4 regions of the Enterobacter sp. MGH 24 genome follow, and region 1 is predicted to be linked to each of the others. Evidence: predicted binding sites of a transcription regulator. Region 1 holds the regulator's gene; each other region holds the start of a gene.

Region 1 (4,583 bases):
CTAACCTGACATACGTAAAAAAAGAACTTTGCCATGAAATTGAATACCCGAGCGCAAACTGCACAATCGCCGAACAATAATTCTCCCATCGTACTCGTTCACGGGCTTTTTGGCAGTCTGGATAACCTGGGCGTGCTGGCGCGCGATCTGGTTACCGACCACGATATTTTACAGGTCGATATGCGCAATCACGGTCTTTCCGGGCGTTCCGACGAGATGACCTACGCGGCGATGGCGCAGGATCTGCTGGATACGCTGGATGCACATAGCCTGCAGAAGGTAACGCTGATCGGACATTCCATGGGTGGCAAAGCGGTGATGGCCCTGACGGCACTGGCCCCGGACCGTATTAGCGGCCTGGTGGTGATTGACGTCGCGCCCGTGGATTATGACGTCCGTCGTCATGACGAGATTTTTGCCGCCATTAATGCGGTCACAGAAGCGGGTGTCGCGACACGTCAACAGGCGGCTGCCGTCATGCGTGAGCATCTTGATGAAGAAGGCGTCGTGCAGTTCCTGCTGAAGTCGTTTGTTGACGGGCAATGGCGTTTTAACGTGCCGGTGCTCTGGGACCAGTACAACAATATCGTGGGCTGGGAAACGGTACCTGCCTGGCCACACCCTACCCTCTTCATTCGTGGCGGTAACTCTCCTTACGTAACCGACGCGTACCGCGACACGCTGCTGGCCCAATTCCCGCAGGCTCGCGCCCACGTGATTGCCGGCGCCGGGCACTGGGTGCATGCGGAAAAACCGGATGCCGTACTGCGCGCCATTCGCCGCTATCTCGCTGATACTGCAAATTGATTAAAAAGAAAGCGACTGGAAGGCTGCGGGCTTCCAGTCGTTGGCGTGCCGTTTTTGGTGATGTATGATGGCGCGCTTATCGCCCGGGCATTAGCAGGGCGGCGTGTTTCCCCCGAAGTCTCAGAATCATGGCCAAAGAACAAACGGACCGTACGACACTAGATCTGTTCGCGAATGAGCGTCGCCCGGGACGACCCAAGACGAATCCGCTTTCGCGCGATGAACAGCTGCGTATCAATAAACGCAACCAGCTTAAACGCGATAAAAATCGTGGGCTTAAGCGTGTCGAACTGAAGCTTAACGCCGACGCCGTCGATGCACTGAACGAGCTGGCTGACGCGCGAAATATCAGCCGCAGCGAACTCATTGAAGAGATGTTGATCGCCCAGCTTGAGACGTTACGCAGCCAGGCATAAGTCTGAAAATTCCCTTTATCGCCCTTTTCATGTAGCACAGAGTGCAGTCCTGCGCGATAGCTGTTTCCGCAGGGTTGCCAGTTCTGCTATTATTGCCCTTATCCGTGGCCGAATTGCGCCACCATACTATTAAGTTTCAAGAGGTTATTTTACTCATGGCAATCATCGGCATTTTCTTTGGCAGTGATACCGGCAATACCGAAAATATCGCAAAAAACATTCAAAAACAGCTCGGTAAAGACGTTGCTGATGTGCATGACATCGCCAAGAGCAGCAAAGAAGATCTGGAAGGCTATGACATTCTGCTGCTGGGTATTCCTACCTGGTACTACGGTGAAGCCCAGTGCGACTGGGATGATTTCTTCCCGACCCTGGAAGAAGTGGACTTCAACGGTAAGCTGGTGGCCCTGTTTGGCTGCGGCGATCAGGAAGACTACGCTGAGTACTTCTGTGACGCGCTGGGTACTATCCGCGACATCATTGAGCCGAATGGCGCAGTGATCGTCGGCCACTGGCCAACTGCCGGTTACCACTTCGAAGCGTCTAAAGGCCTGGCCGATGACGATCACTTCGTGGGTCTGGCCATCGACGAAGACCGTCAGCCAGAACTGACTGTCGAGCGCGTTGAGAAGTGGGTTAAGCAGATCCGTGAGGAACTGCACCTGGACGATATTCTGAACGCCTGATTTTTATCGCGGCGCAGCGGCGGCTGCGCCCGTGCTCCAGGTCAAACCGATTAAATTAATCGCTACAATCTTTTAACTTTTTCGCCCAGACCTGTACAATGTCTCCCTGATAAAATGTGGTTTTCCATTGAGCAAGTTTGTTGGTGATACCCCATTTTTATAAGCATATTTTGCCTGAGACTTGCAGTTTTCATTTAGCCATGGCAGTTCTATAATGAGACACATTATCCCAGGTGCATTTTCTGTCACTTCCTACAGAAGTGAATCGTTTAGCAACAGGACAGATTCCGCATGACTGACAACAATACCGCATTAAAGAAGGCTGGCCTGAAAGTTACGCTTCCTCGGTTAAAAATCCTTGAAGTGCTTCAGGGTCCAGACAATCACCATGTCAGTGCGGAAGACCTTTATAAACGTCTTATCGACATGGGTGAAGAGATTGGGCTGGCTACCGTCTATCGCGTGCTGAACCAGTTTGATGACGCGGGCATTGTTACCCGTCATAATTTCGAAGGCGGTAAATCTGTTTTCGAACTGACCCAGCAGCAGCACCACGATCACCTGATCTGCCTCGATTGCGGCAAGGTCATTGAATTTAGCGATGATTCCATTGAATCACGCCAGCGTGAAATCGCGGCGCGTCATGGCATCCGCCTGACCAACCACAGCCTGTACCTTTATGGTCACTGCGCTGAAGGCGATTGCCGCGAAGACGATCACGCGCACGACGCGAAATAATCAGTATTCATACTCTGAGCCAGCCGCAAGGTTGGCTTTTTTTTTGCCAAAAAAATGCCCGGTGGCGCTGCGCTTACCGGGCCTACGGGCTATGACACCTTTGTAGGCCCGGTAAGCGCAGCGCCACCGGGCGTAAAGCAACTTATTTATTGTTGTTGCGTATCTCGTTCCAGATCTTATCGCAACGCTTCGCCACTTCCTGATCGTTACCGGTTTTACGCGCCTGAATACAGGCCTGGTAATCCATCACGCGGACATTTTCCTGCGTCGCAAACTGCTCATGCGCTTTCTCTTTCTTCAGCACATTCAATACGCTCTGACAGGCTTCAATCTTCTCTGGCGATCCTTCAGCGGTATTGATGCACGCGCTATACGCCTCCTTCAGGCGGGAATCTTCTTTGGGTGCCTGAGTCTGAGCACATGCCACCAGACCTGACGCCAGCAGCGCGATAGTTACGATTTTTTTCATCATGTACAGTCTCCGGTCCGGCGGGCGCTAACCCGCCGGACAATTCATCAGAAGATGGTGAACGGTGCGATAACCATGAATTTCACGTCACGTTCATCCTGGAAGATGTTTCCGTAACCGCCCGCGTAGCTCGGGATATCGGAGTGGTTGTCATACTGAGTGAAGTGCAGTTTGAACATTGTGCCTTTCGCACGGCCATCCTGCAGGGTATAGATAGCATCGAGGCTGTAGGAAGACTCTTTCAGGCGATAGTTTGGATCGTAGTAGGCGTCCGGTGTTGCCATATCGGCAGGTTTTGCATCCCAGGCGTAAGCGTAAGATGCGCCCACCGCCCAGCCAGGCAGGTTCCAGTTTTTCAGGTCATACATTGCGCCGAAGAAGACCGCTTTCTCGCCGTCGGCGTTGAAGTCGGAACGGTTATCCCACCAGATATCAAGACGACCGTTGGAGGAGGCATAGGTCGGGGTCATACGCTGCAGGAAGTAGCCCTGCTGCCCTTCCGCCTTCACCCATGTGCCCTCCAGACGTAAATCAACCTGACCGACCTTGTAGCCGAAAGTTAACGCCTGCAGCCACGCGGTGCCGTCATAAATGTCATTGACGCCGCCGTTACTGACTTTATCGCGCGTACCGTAGAACTGGTAGCTGGTGCTCAGCGGGCTACCCGCGACATCGAATTTATAGCTGGCCTTGGCAAAGTACTGATCGATATAGCCTTGTGCCTGACCGAATGCCGCTTCAAGCACCAGATCGTTTTTGAAGTCGTACTTCGCGCCCAGCGAGTGCAGATAATCGACTTTGGTTTTTTTATCATTCTGGTAGAACTTGTCCATCTCGATGTGCCACGGCGCTTTGTACTCGTTGGTCCACATATAGGAGAAGCTCAACGCACCCGCATCACCGTAGTCAAAGTTAGCCCCGGCTTCCGCACCCTGATAGGTACCCGGCATAAAGCTCCAGTGCGGCGCTAACAGGGTCTGGCCAGTTGGCTGAATATAACCACCGCGCGCCCATACCGGACCGTATTTAAATTTCGCGGCGGCTTTGTAAAGGCTGATACCGCTCTTATCCCCGGACCAGTCTTCTTTATACGCTTTGTTGCTGGAGGAGAAGGCAATTTCGTTCGGATGGCCGCTGTCGCCGTTTTCCGCCATTTCAATCGCGGTGAACGCAGCAATATCCAAACCGAACATATCTGCGGCATAGCCTGACTGGAAGTCCAGGTTGGCGTTCCAGGTGGAATGAGAAAGGTTGGTTTTATATTTGTCTTCAGTGACGTCTTTACGGTCACGTTCACGCTGCCAGTAATAGATACCGCCCGTGAGGGTAGAATCGTCGATGAAGCCCGCGGCTTTCGCCTCTGGTGTCACCACCAGGCCCGACATTGCTGTCACACCGGCAATAGCCAGCGCCAGCGCACTACGTTTGCCACTGAACGTACGCATAGATTATTCCTCTTTGACGAAT
Region 2 (4,583 bases), 2.1 Mb from region 1:
CGTACCGAGCGGTCCCCTCGCCCCTTTGGGGAGAGGGTTAGGGTGAGGGGTAAGGTGTACTCTACTTCTTACTGATCTTATCCAGATACCCCATCACAAACGCAGACAGCACAAACGTCAGGTGGATGATGACGTACCACATCAGTTTGTTATCCGGCACGTTCTTCGCGTCCATGAACACGCGCAGCAGGTGGATTGAGGAGATCGCCACAATCGACGCGGCCACTTTATTCTTCAGCGACGAAGCATCCATTTTGCCCAGCCAGCTGAGCTTCTCTTTACGCTCGTCGATATCAAGCTGGGAGACAAAATTCTCGTAGCCGGAGAACATCACCATCACCAGCAGCCCGCCCACCAGGGTCATATCCACCAGCGACAGCAGAACCAGAATCAAATCCGCCTCGGCAATGGAAAAAATGTTCGGCAGAACGTGCAGGATTTCCTGAAAGAACTTAATCGTCAGCGCGACAAGTGCCAGCGAAAGGCCAAAATAGACGGGGGCCAGTATCCAGCGAGAGGCGTACATGGCATTTTCAAAAAAGCGTTCCATAAAGTCCTGTTTGCAAAAGAAACCAGCGCCCAGTATATCTCAACGGCGCTGACTGTTTACAATAACTCAACAGTACCTCACTCAGACGTTGTCCGGGTTCACCTCAGGACGCGCGAACTCCGGCCAGACAAGCGCCACCAGCTCAGGATAGGCTTCCAGGCTGAACTCGCGAAAACACTGCCGCAAATTTAATACGTCCAGATCGGAATAAGATACCTTCTCGCCGTTTAGGCAGCGCTTTTTGATATTGTCATAATATTTATACACTGCTGAATTCAGGTCGCTGCAGCGACGCTGCGCCTCAAACAGTCCGGGCGTATCATTAATTTCCGACATTTTCATGCGTTTAATTGTCGCGTGTAAAAAGTCGATATATTCGTGGTTCACCCGCCAGTACCAGACAGGCGTAACGGAGTTCATCAATACAGAGAAATGGTCTTCACCTTCCTCTTTTGTCATCAGTTCAGGTTGCGGGGGTTCACTGGCGTCTTTCGACACTTTCGTTTTATTGAACTCCTGCATCAATAAAAGAACACCAGCGGTCAGTAATAGTAATGTGATGACCGTAAAAAAGATGCTGTTCATGGGTAGGCTCCATTTTTTTTGATTTTAAATTTGCCTCATGATATTGTCAACGAATCTCACGCCTTTACCAACCCCACCCTGTTGAAATTAAAGGAAATTAAAAATGCTGCCCGACTATCTCGTCCCGGCTAAGTACCACATTACGCCTGTGGAACAGCAACCGACGGAAGCGGAAAAAGAGGCCAGTTTCACTCAGGGGAAAAGAAAGCTCTCCGATTTCGAGCCCGATATATTAATTGGTGTTTCCCGAACTGGCAAATCCCGAAATATGTTGCTGGAAGAGCACGATCGCCATATAAAAGACCGCTTATTTCGCGCCATAAAAATTGAAGCCTTTGTCCACCTGCTGAATGATCTGCAGGCCGAGGGCGAAATAGATGCCCAGAAACTAAGTCAAATATTGGCAGAGAAAACCGAAGAAATTAATGAAGCGGGCAATGAAATTTGGCTTAATTTAATTACGCGCGAAAAAAACAACCCTATTTTTTATAGCCTGGGGGAAGATTAACGTGAAAGAAGTTAAAAACAACGACGTTTATTTGACTTTAGATGATAAAAAAAGCGATCAATTTATCTTAAAGCAAAATCTCGACGCGCTGAGAAACACTAAAAATGACGAGATGACGCGTATTACGCAAGACCTGGTATCGATCCCGGCGACGCTGGTTCGTCTGAAATGGCAGAATCGCCGTGAAATTTATCCGCTACAGGTCAAAGAAGAAATTTACGGTGCCGTGATGAACGCCATCATGGAACAGCGGCCAGAACTGAAAGAGAAGCTTCTCGGACGTCTTGAGGCCAATTACCAGTATCTGCTTGCCAGAGAAATCGCCACCCTGCGCCTGACGCGTAAACTGTCAGACGGCGAGTACCGTACTTCTAACGTCACCTGTGTGGCGCTTGATGAGGACGCGCTGGCCACCCCCTCTACCGCACAGACGGAGAGTAAAAACGCATAAACCGACAGGCATAAAAAAAGCCGGCTTTCGCCAGCTTCTTTATCATTTCGAGGCCGCTTTCTCTTCGCCGACCAGCCCAATCTTCAGGTAACCCGCCTGATGCAGCGTGTCCATTACCTTCATCATGGTTTCATAATCAACGGTTTTATCCGCACGGAAGAAGACCGTGGTGTCTTTCTTACCGCCGGTAAGCTGCTCCAGCGCCGGGATGACTGAGTCTGCCGTCACCGGGTCGTTCCCGAGGAACATGGATTTATCCGCCTTCACCGACAGGTAGACAGGCTTCTCCGGGCGCGGCTGGGGCTGGCTGGAAGAGGCAGGCAAATTCACCTTCACATCCACCGTCGCCAGCGGCGCAGCCACCATGAAGATAATCAGCAGAACCAGCATAACGTCGATAAACGGCGTCACGTTAATTTCATGCATTTCGCCGTTATCGTCCAGATTTTCGTTCAGACGCATCGCCATAGCATTAACCTGCGCGCAGTTTGGACGCCGCATGCACCGGCTTAACCGAGCTGGCATTCAGGTCGAGATCGCGACTTTGCAGCAGCAGAACCTGCGCGGCAACGTCACCCAGCGTGGCTTTATAGCTGCCAATCATACGCGCGAAAATGTTGTAGATTACGACCGCTGGGATCGCAGCAACAAGACCAATCGCCGTTGCCAGCAGCGCTTCCGCGATACCCGGCGCCACAACCGCCAGGTTGGTGGTTTGGGTCTGCGCGATACCAATAAAGCTGTTCATGATGCCCCAGACCGTACCGAAAAGACCGATAAACGGCGAGATCGCACCGATGGTCGCCAGATAACCGTTGCCGCGTCCCATGTGTCGGCCCACGGCCGCAACGCGACGCTCCAGGCGGAAACCGGTACGCTCTTTGATGCCTTCGTTATCTTCACTGCCAGCGGAGAGTTCCAGCTCGTTCTGAGCTTCATTCACTAACAGGGTGGTCAGGCTTTTCGCGTGGAAGGATGAGGTCATGTCAGAAGCCTGATCCAGAGAGCGGGCTTCAGCCAGCTGCTGCTGTTCCCGCTTAAGGCGACGCTTCTGCGAAAGCAGCTCGGCGCTTTTGCTGAAGAAGATAGCCCAGGTGACAACGGACGCCAGAATCAGGCCGATCATCACAATCTTAACCACGATGTCAGCATGCTGATACATGCCCCAAACGGAGAGATCCGTCTGCATCAAATTATTACCCACTCTGTATCTCCAGGACGCAAATCACAAAATCTGAGCGTAATAATATCAAAACGTCGTCGAATTGATAGTAGTTCTCATTAGTATTTGCATGGTGCCGTAATTTTCGCTCACTTTCCTTGCGCTTACGCAGTAAAAATTTCTTATGCGAATTTTTGCTAATATTTTCTGCTTATTCGATAAGCCTCCGGGTGCAGTTTTTTCCAATCGTGGTAGTCTGGACGTCCAGACGTATAAAGACAGGGTTAGCGAACATGACAAAGAAGCATCTTGATACCACGCTGGTACAGGCAGGACGCAGCAAAAAATATACTCAGGGATCGGTCAACAGCGTGATTCAACGCGCCTCCTCGCTGGTGTTTGATACCGTTGAGGAGAAAAAAATCGCCACGCGCAACCGCGCGAAAGGCGGGCTGTTTTATGGCCGTCGCGGCACGCTAACCCATTTTTCTTTGCAGGAAGCGATGTGCGAGCTGGAAGGCGGCGCGGGCTGCGCGCTGTTCCCGTGCGGGGCGGCTGCGGTCGCCAACACGATTCTGGCGTTTGTGGAACAGGGCGATCATATCCTGATGACCAACACCGCCTATGAGCCCAGCCAGGACTTCTGCACCAAAATTCTCAGCAAGCTCGGCGTAACGACCGGCTGGTTCGACCCGCTGATTGGTGAAGGCATTGCCGAACTTATTCAGCCAAACACCCGCATCGTGTTCCTGGAATCTCCGGGGTCGCTCACCATGGAAGTTCACGACGTGCCGGCTATCGTGAAGGCCGTACGCAGCAAAGCGCCGGATGCCATCATCATGATCGATAACACCTGGGCGGCAGGCGTGCTGTTTAAAGCCCTGGAGTTCGATATTGATATCTCGATTCAGGCGGCGACGAAATACCTGATTGGCCACTCTGACGGCATGATTGGAACCGCGGTCTCCAACGCGCGCTGCTGGGATCAGCTGCGAGAAAATGCCTACCTGATGGGCCAGATGGTGGACGCAGATACGGCCTACATGACCAGCCGCGGACTTCGCACGCTGGGCGTTCGCCTGCGTCAGCACCATGAAAGCAGCCTGAAGGTGGCCGAATGGCTGGCGCAGCATCCGCTGGTTGAGCGCGTTAATCACCCCGCGCTACCGGGCAGTAAAGGCCACGAATTCTGGCAACGTGACTTTACGGGCAGCAGCGGCCTGTTCTCGTTCGTGCTGAAAAAACGGCTGAACAACGACGAGCTGGCGAGCTATCTGGATAATTTTACCCTCTTCAGCATGGCCTACTCCTGGGGCGGTTTTGAATC
Region 3 (4,583 bases), 1.4 Mb from region 1:
CAACCTGGCGCTGGCGGCAGGTGGCGATAACGACAACAACACCAACTACTCTGCAGCGTTAAGCGGTGGCATTGTCGCCCACAGCGACGGGGTGACCTTCTCGCCTTATCGGGTTACCGATACCTATGCCATTGCCAGACTGGATAAACCGGTGGCCGGCATCGAGTTAGACACCTCACGCGGTGCAGTATGGACCGATAAATGGGGTCAGGCGATTATTCCTGCGCTGACGCCGTTCCGTGAAAGCTCGATTGAGATCAACACGGAAAGTCTGCCAGGCAATCTGGACGTGAGAAATGGCCGAACGGCGATCAAAGCGTCTCACGGCGCCGTGGCGAAGTGGGAATTTGCGACGTTGAGCCAGCGCCGCGTGCTGCTCAATATTCAACGTGCGGACGGCACGCCGCTGCCGGAAGGGGTCTCGATTGTAGATGCCGCTGGGGAGTATGTGACGAGCGCACCCGAAGATGGCGTGATCTTCCTGAACGATATCTCCGCCAGCCAGGCGCTGTATGCGAAGCTGGACGACAGACGCTGCAAGCTGACGTACACCCTGCCGGAGGCGGAACCGAATAAATTCTATGAAGAGGTGACAGGGAAATGTCTCTAAATAACGTTCGTAAATGCGCGCTGATGATCGCATTACTCTGCGGCGCGTCGACGCTACCGGCAGTTGCCCGGGCCGATAATGGCGACTGCGACATGATGTCTGCAGTGAAGAAAGTCGATTATGGACGCTACCGTAAGGAGGATATGCGGCAGGCCTCCACTGAACATGTTGGTAAGGTCTATAACGGTTATGCCTCGGTCACGCGCGAGTTTCAGGTTTCGGTCCTGTGCCCGGATCCGCGCAAAATGCGCATCTTCATTGACGGTGCAGCCCGACAGAACATGGCGTATCGCTTTACGGACAGCGGCGCGATGAAAATTGAATTCAAGGATGGGCGAGTTGACGGGAGTCCGGTGCAACTGGCTGCGGTCGATATTGGTGCGGTTGCCGTTCAGGGGGGCGCATCACAGGTTACGCTGAAGCCTGAAAAAGCCCTGGCTGCGGTTAACGGCACCGAAGTGGTGGGCGAGCAGTTCACCGCCACTATGATGATCACGACCTATCTTTCTGATGAGGCATTTAGCGTCACCAACACCACTGATTTTAACGAGACGCTGACGCTTAACGTCGATACGCTCCCGGCGCATTAATCTCTCGGGTACCCGACAGATCGGTTCTGTCGGGCATTTCTCTTAGTGGAGACCCGCCAGACGCAATAACGCCGTCACCACCGCTGCTGCGACGATCACCACAATTAACGGCATCTTTCTCCAGGCCAGAAACACCGCAAACGCCACGCCCAGCACGCGCGCCATTCCTGCGAAATGTTCGCCTTCATAAAACGTGGTCGCCAGCGCCACGGAAAAAAGCAGCACTGTTGCCGCGTCCGAAAGCAGCGCCTGAGAGCGTTCTGACAGTGCCAGCCTGTTCCCCAGTTTCGCCCCGCCAAGGCGCATCAGATACGTTCCCGCAGACAACATGGCGATGCCGAGAATAAAAAACGTCATATTTCCCATTATTTTTTCCTCGCAGCAAGACCCAGTAAAGAGAGCAGCACCGGTAATCCTACCGGGGCAAACGGCACGGCAGCCAGTGAAAGCGCGGCCCCGCTGCAGGCGCGGATCAGCGTGGTACGGTTTTTAAATGCGGGAACCACCAGCGCCAGCAATATGGCCGGAAATACCGCGTCCAGGCCGATGGTTTCCGGGTCAGGTAACAGTTTGCCAACCATTGCGCCCAGCAGCGCACCGAGCGGCCAAACGATGGCGACGCCTAAGCCGCACAGCCAGTAGGCGGCCTTACGCTGCTCGGCGGTTTTTTGCGACAGGCCAAACACCACGCTTTCGTCGTTCATGATGTGGCAGCCCAACAGGCTCAGACCGCGCTTACCCACCAGCTCACGCACCGTCACGCCAAACGGAACGTGCCGCGCGTTGACCAGCAACCCCGCGGCTGCGGCCGCCAGCGGGTTACCGCCGCTTGCTACAATGCCGATAAACATAAACTCTGACGCGCCCGCGAGTACGGTGATGGAGAGTACAAACGGTACCCAGACCGGGAAACCGTAGGCCATCGCCAGGGAGCCGTATGACATTCCGACCACGCCGACCGCGAGGCAGACCAGGATGATTGCTTTTATGGTGTCGCCTTTCAGGCAAGAGAGATGATGCTTCATACATTTTTAGCCATAACGAACGTGTATCCATTATAATGAACGCAACAGATGTGTTTTTCAAGATGAACGATTCGTTCGATTTATAGAACAAAGAGGCCGTTATATGACGCAGCCGATCAGCCTGATCGCCAAAAGTCTGGTGCGGGAACGCCTGCGAACCGGGCTTTCACTGGCGGAAATTGCCCGCCGTGCCGGGATCGCAAAATCCACCCTTTCCCAGCTGGAGTCCGGCAACGGTAACCCTAGCCTGGAAACGCTGTGGTCGCTTTGCGTGGCGCTGGATATTCCTTTCGCCCGCCTGCTAGAGCCGCAGCTGCCGACTACGCAGTTGATCCGCCGTGGTGAAGGGACGAAAGTGGTTGCCGGGCAGGCTAATTACGAGGCTATTTTACTGGCAGCATGCCCCCCCGGCGCGCGCCGCGATGTCTATCTTCTGATGACCCAGCCGGGCGCAGATCGTATTTCTCAGCCGCATCCGCCGGGCTCGGTTGAGCATATTATTGTGACGCAGGGACGGGCGCTGGTCGGCCTGCTTGACGCGGCGGAAGAGCTCGGCGCAGGGGATTACATCTGTTACCCCGCCGACCAGCCGCACATCTTTAAGGCCCTGGAGCCAGACACGTACGCGCTGCTGGTGGCGGAACAAAACTAACCCAACAATGCTGCCGTCATCGCGGCAGTATCCTCCGTTAACCTCCTGAGTGAATTACCCATTTTGGCTTTTGTCAGAATGTGAATAACCTTATAAAAACTACGGCATTGATAATCATTTTCAATATCATTTAATTAACTATAATGAACCAACTGCTTACGCGGCATTAACAGCTGTGCCGCCCGACAATAATGGAGAGGATTATGAGTTATACACTGCCATCCCTGCCGTATGCCTACGACGCACTGGAACCGCATTTCGACAAGCAGACGATGGAAATCCATCACACTAAACACCACCAGACCTATGTGAACAACGCGAACGCCGCGCTGGAAAGCCTGCCTGAGTTCGCTAACCTGTCTGCTGAAGAGCTGATCACCAAGCTGGACCAGCTGCCAGCGGACAAGAAAACCGTTCTGCGTAACAACGCTGGCGGCCACGCTAACCACAGCCTGTTCTGGAAAGGCCTGAAAACCGGTACCACCCTGCAGGGCGACCTGAAAGCGGCTATCGAGCGCGACTTCGGTTCCGTTGACAACTTCAAAGCGGAATTCGAAAAAGCTGCTGCAACCCGTTTCGGCTCTGGCTGGGCGTGGCTGGTTCTGAAAGGCGACAAGCTGGCGGTGGTTTCTACTGCTAACCAGGACTCCCCGCTGATGGGTGAAGCGATCTCTGGCGCATCCGGCTTCCCAATCCTGGGTCTGGACGTATGGGAACACGCTTACTACCTGAAATTCCAGAACCGTCGCCCGGACTACATCAAAGCCTTCTGGGACGTGGTGAACTGGGACGAAGCAGCAGCACGTTTCGCCGCTAAAAAATAAGGTTGCATTGACGCCTGTGAGAAGCGAGTCTTATGACTCGCTTTTTTTGTATCTGCAGAAAGGAGCAGCGATGCATTATCCGGTGAATGTATTTACAGGCAAGGTAAGGGAGTACGACGGCAGCCGCCCGAGTGCCATCGCCAAAATTCAGGTCGACGGTGAGCTGACGTTAACCGACCTCGGGCTTGCGGGTGACGAGCAGGCCGAAAAGAAAATCCACGGCGGGCCCGAGCGCGCGCTGTGCCACTATCCTCGCGAACACTATCAGCACTGGAGAACCGAGTTTCCCGAGCAGGCGTACCTCTTCGTCGCCCCCGCGTTTGGCGAGAATCTTTCCACCGAAGGGCTCACCGAAAAGAACGTGTTTATCGGTGATATCTATCGCTGGGGCGATGCCCTGATTCAGGTGACGCAGCCGCGCTCGCCGTGCTTCAAGCTCAACTACCATTTCGGCATTCAGGATATGTCTGCCCAGCTGCAAAACGCGGGCAAAACCGGCTGGCTGTACCGCGTGGTGCTGGCTGGGCAGGTTTCAGCGGACGCGCCGCTTGAGCTGGCGTCGCGCCTGAGCGATGTGTCTGTTTATGACGCCGGCGCCATTGCCTGGCATATGCCGTTTGATGACGAACAGTATCACCGCCTGCTGTCGGCGGCGGGGTTATCGACCAGCTGGACCAGAACGATGCAGAAGCGGCGTTTAAGCAGCAAGATCGAGGATAATTCTCGGAGATTGTGGGGGAAATAGCCCACGGAAGAGTGTAGGCCGGGTAAGGCGAAGCCGCCACCCGGCATTTTTGCCTCTGCGCTGTTATTGCCCGGTGGCGCTGCGCTTACCGGGCCTACAATACGGTGCCAGAGAACTACGAACGCTTGTACAACGGT
Region 4 (4,583 bases), 2.1 Mb from region 1:
GCGAAGATCGCGCGCTGATAACGCAGGATCTGTCACGGTTTTATCCGCATATTTTCGTGGAGTAAGTTCTGCCGGGTGGCGGCTTCGCCTGACCCGGCCTACGGTTTTGTAGGCCTGGTAAGCGTAGCGCCACCGGGCATGTTTTCACCCTACCTGCACCGACAGCATACTCAAACTCCCCATCTCAATACCGTCGACCGGGGTCGTCACCGGCTCCTGACCATCCCACGCACCGAGAACGTACAGCAGCGGCAGAAAGTGCTCCGGCGTCGGGTTAGAGAGCGAACCACCCTCATGATCCAGATAGTTCACCAGCGGATGCGCCTCAGCCGGACCTTGCCACGTCAGGTTGGCTTTGACGTAGTCGTTAAATGAGGTCGCCCACGGGTATGGCGTGTTCTCACCGTGCCAGCGTGCGGTACGCAGGTTATGCACCACGTTACCGCTCGCCACCAGCATGATGCCTTCATCACGCAGGGTTGCCAGCTTGCGGCCCATCTCCAGATGCCAGGCGGCCGGTTTGGTGCTGTCGATGCTCAACTGCACCATTGGGATATCCGCATCAGGATACATTTTAATCAGCACGCCCCACGAGCCATGGTCAAAACCCCAGGCTTCTTTATCCAGCGTTACAGGGACAGGTGCCAGCAAATCTACCAGCTTTTGTGCCAGCTCAGGCGAGCCGGGGGCCGGATAATGCGTGTCGTAAAGCGCCTGCGGGAAGCCGCCAAAATCATGAATGGTTTTAGGCGCTTCCATGGCGGTCACGCCCGTCCCTCGGGTAAACCAGTGCGCAGACACCACCACGATCGCTTTCGGGCGCGGCAACGTCTCGCCCAGTTGACGCCAGGCACGGGTATAGACATTGTCTTCCAGAACGTTCATTGGGCTACCGTGGCCTAAAAACAGGGCTGGCATACGGGAAGAAGTCATGGTGATATCCTTACAGAAGGTGTCAATTTAATGGTGCTACATTACGCGCAATGTGGCAAAGATGAACGCAGATAAGCGTGAAGATCATCATCAGGAAATTTGAATGTAAGGAATGTGTAAAGCCGGGGTTCCCCCCTCGCTTTGCCAGAAATGAATCATTTATATTAATGAGAATCATTATCATAAGGAGCAATGCATGTCAGTCCCCTTGATCCTGACCATACTGGCGGGCGCCGCGACCTTTATCGGTGCACTCCTCGGCGTGCTCGGCCAAAAGCCCTCTAACCGCGTTCTGGCCTTCTCACTGGGCTTTGCTGCCGGGATCATGCTGCTCATCTCCCTGATGGAGATGCTGCCTGCCGCACTGGGCACAGAAGGCATGTCTCCGCTACTGGGTTACGGCATGTTTGTCTTTGGCCTGCTGGGATATTTTGCCCTCGACAGGATGTTACCACACGCGCATCCGCAGGATTTAATGCAGAAGAACGTGGCGTCCATGCCGCGCAATATCAAGCGAACGGCGATACTGTTGACGCTTGGCATCAGCCTGCATAATTTCCCTGAGGGGGTAGCGACTTACGTAACGGCCAGCAGCAATCTTGAGATGGGTTTTGGTATCGCGCTGGCGGTCGCCTTACACAATATTCCTGAAGGACTGGCCGTTGCCGGACCGGTGTATGCCGCCACGGGCTCGAAACGCACCGCGGTGTTCTGGGCGGGTATTTCCGGGATGGCCGAAATTCTTGGAGGCGTGCTGGCGTGGTTAATCCTGGGAAGTCTGGTCTCCCCTGTTTTGATGGCTGCCATTATGGCTGCGGTTGCCGGGATCATGGTTGCGCTCTCCGTCGATGAGCTAATGCCGCTTGCGAAAGAGATCGATCCGAATAACAACCCCAGCTATGGCGTGCTGTGCGGAATGTCGGTCATGGGGTTGAGTCTGGTGTTACTCCAGACGGCGGGAATAGGCTGACAGGATATACACCTTTGGGGCGATGCTTCAAAGGTGTAAGTTTTTATGTCAAGAATCATGCCTGTATAGGAGCGAATAATATTCAGCACTGATTATTTTAATTATTACTCCGTAAAATACACTTACATATAAGTAAAATTATATTTACCGTCACTTTCCCCTGAAGAAAAATAATAACACCCTTCCTTAAACGGCAAACAGCGAAAAAACATTCCAGCGAACAACTTTCAGAAAATACTTACTTCACGCGTTCATTTCTTCATCACCCTACCCTAATTCATCACCTGTATAAATAACAAAAATTTTAATAAAAATGCCCTTTAGTATAACTAAAAGGAACTTCGTTTGTTCTGCATGATAACGTTCTTTTCGCAATACATATTGACGAAGAGTGATCTTCTCATATCGCGCGACTAACCAGCCTGCGTGATGATTCTGGCAAGCAAATTTTTTAATATCGTAAAGGATTATATTTCATGTTGAATAAAACACTGTTAGCTGTTGTCACTACCGCTCTGATGTCTGGCGCCGCGTTCAACGCCTCTGCTGCTGATGCTGGCCACGGTAAAATTGCGTTTGAAGGCATTGTTATCACCGCGCCATGCTCTATCGCTCCGGGCGATGAAAACCAGACCGTCAATCTCGGTGAAGTGGCTGATTCCGCACTGAACGGTGGTAAAACCTCACTGCCGGTAGATGTGCAGATCCACCTGCAGGATTGCACCCTGACAGATGGCACGAACACCATCACAAAAGCCAACGTGACGTTCACCTCTGCCAACGCAGATGCAACCACTAACCTGCTGAAAAACACCGCGGAAGGTAACTACGGCGGCGCCACGAACGTGGGTGTCCGTCTGCTGACTGAAGGCCGCGAAAACGTGGTCATGGGTGTTAAACAGCCGGTTGATCTGGTGGCGGATAATTCTTATCAGGTGCTGAATTTCAAAGCACGCATGGAATCTCCAACCATGACAGCAACCGCCGGTAACGTCACCACGGATGTTAACTACGTGCTGGACTACGAGTAATCGATTAGATAGTGATATTTAAATGGTTCAAGCCGATGAGGGAATCATCGGCTTTTGAATTTTTATTAAAAAAAGGGATTGTATGCGTAACATTCAAAGATCTCATTTCAATAAATTATCCCTTTTCATTAAAAAAACGCTGTCCCCGATTCTGTTCACCGCAATGGTCGTCTCCCCGGTCCATGCGGTTCAATTTAACACCGACATGATCGATGCAGAAGATAAAAACAATGTCGACCTCACCCAGTTTGAAAAGAAGGGTTTCATTCCCGTAGGGCAATATATCGCGCGCGTCGAAATCAATAAAAACAAATTACCTGACAGCTGGTCCTTTGAATGGATCAAAGCGGATAACGAAAGCGGCTCTGAAGTTTGCCTGACGAAAGAGGACTTAACGGCGTTTGGTTTCGCCGACGAGTTTATCCAGCAACTGCATACTATTAATCAGCAGGGCTGTCTTGCGCTCTCCGACAAACCTGAACTGGTCATTCACCTCGACAGAGCTGAGATGGTGGTCTCTATTACCGCACCGCAGGCGTGGATGAAATACCAGGCAAAAAACTGGACACCTCCCGAATTCTGGGACAACGGGGTCGCCGGTTTCATTTTCGATTACAACGTCTACGCCAGCCAGTACGATCCCGACAGCGGCGAAAAAAGTCAGGATATCAGCTCTTACGGCACGCTGGGTTTTAACCTCGGCGCATGGCGTTTACGTTCAGATTATCAGTACGATCGCGCTTACGAAGACGGTAAGTCTATGGGAAGCAACAGCAGCATGGACCGTACTTATCTTTTCAGGCCGATCCCCTCACTCTCATCAAAACTCATCGTAGGGCAGTACGATCTGAATTCCGATATTTTTGATACGTTTCACTTTACCGGGGCGTCTCTGGAAAGTGACGACAATATGTTGCCGCCGGATTTACAGGGTTATGCGCCGCAAATAACCGGCATTGCGCAAACCAACGCAAAAGTGACCGTCACTCAAAACGGGCGCATGGTCTATCAAACCACCGTCGCGCCAGGGCCTTTCAATATTACGGATATTGGCGACACCTTCCAGGGTCAACTGGATGTCACGGTGGAAGAAGAAGACGGGCGTAAAAGTACCTTTCAGGTAGGCGCCTCATCTATTCCTTTTCTCACGCGTAAAGGGCAATTACGCTACAAAACGTCCACCGGGAAACCCACGTCTGTGGGTCACACGGATGTGAATAACCCCCTGTTCTGGACGGGTGAGTTCTCATTCGGCTGGACGGGGAATACCTCCCTGTATGGCGGGGCTTTACTCACTGCCGACGATTATCAGGCGGCTACGACCGGCCTGGGCTTTAACATGAACAGTTTTGGTTCGCTTTCCTTTGACGTGACGCGCGCAGATGCAACGCTGCACAATGAAGACAAAAATGAAAAGCAGAGCGGCTATAGCTACCGTGTTAACTATGCCAAGCGTTTTGAATCAACGGGGAGCCAGGTAACGTTCGCGGGTTATCGTTTCTCAGATAAAGAATACGTCACCATGAGTGAATATCTGACGGCCCGCAGCGGGGATGACTCAACCAGTAACGAGAAAGAGAGCTACGTCCTCTCCTTCAACCAGTATCTTGATTCACTGGCGCTGAATGCGTATATCAACCTGACACGCA

Evidence for each region. The regulator Fur, encoded in region 1, represses iron uptake genes when iron is present. The targets are predictions, from matches to a motif close to ATAATAATGAGAACNACTATCAA.
Region 2: exbB (tol-pal system-associated acyl-CoA thioesterase) is a predicted target of Fur. The motif match lies at 3,360-3,382, and genes of this name have one in related genera.
Region 3: sodA (superoxide dismutase [Mn]) is a predicted target of Fur. The motif match lies at 2,985-3,007, and genes of this name have one in related genera.
Region 4: zupT (zinc transporter ZupT) is a predicted target of Fur. The motif match lies at 1,095-1,117, and genes of this name have one in related genera.

Annotation. Positions count from the first base shown of each region.
Region 1 is NZ_KI535657.1:2,741,935-2,746,517, reverse strand. It holds gene ybfF (esterase) at 34-807, shown strand; gene ybfE (LexA regulated protein) at 936-1,223, shown strand; gene fldA (flavodoxin FldA) at 1,379-1,909, shown strand; gene fur (ferric iron uptake transcriptional regulator) at 2,201-2,647, shown strand; gene chiQ (ChiQ/YbfN family lipoprotein) at 2,790-3,116, opposite strand; gene chiP (chitoporin ChiP) at 3,164-4,561, opposite strand.
Region 2 is NZ_KI535657.1:641,248-645,830, forward strand. It holds gene L370_RS18735 (TIGR00645 family protein) at 62-550, opposite strand; gene L370_RS18730 (ESA_00282 family adhesion-associated protein) at 632-1,135, opposite strand; gene L370_RS18725 (hypothetical protein) at 1,239-1,643, shown strand; gene L370_RS18720 (hypothetical protein) at 1,645-2,094, shown strand; gene exbD (TonB system transport protein ExbD) at 2,137-2,562, opposite strand; gene exbB (tol-pal system-associated acyl-CoA thioesterase) at 2,567-3,298, opposite strand; gene metC (cystathionine beta-lyase) at 3,550-4,583, shown strand, end outside.
Region 3 is NZ_KI535657.1:1,317,549-1,322,131, reverse strand. It holds gene L370_RS15525 (fimbrial biogenesis usher protein) at 1-610, shown strand, start outside; gene L370_RS15530 (DUF1120 domain-containing protein) at 601-1,200, shown strand; gene L370_RS15535 (AzlD domain-containing protein) at 1,243-1,566, opposite strand; gene L370_RS15540 (AzlC family ABC transporter permease) at 1,566-2,225, opposite strand; gene L370_RS15545 (helix-turn-helix domain-containing protein) at 2,329-2,877, shown strand; gene sodA (superoxide dismutase [Mn]) at 3,081-3,701, shown strand; gene yiiM (6-hydroxyaminopurine reductase) at 3,772-4,446, shown strand; gene cpxA (envelope stress sensor histidine kinase CpxA) at 4,562-4,583, opposite strand, start outside.
Region 4 is NZ_KI535657.1:677,796-682,378, forward strand. It holds gene L370_RS18565 (glutathionylspermidine synthase family protein) at 1-65, shown strand, start outside; gene ygiD (4,5-DOPA-extradiol-dioxygenase) at 145-933, opposite strand; gene zupT (zinc transporter ZupT) at 1,130-1,903, shown strand; gene L370_RS18550 (fimbrial-like protein) at 2,380-2,934, shown strand; gene L370_RS18545 (fimbria/pilus outer membrane usher protein) at 3,017-4,583, shown strand, end outside.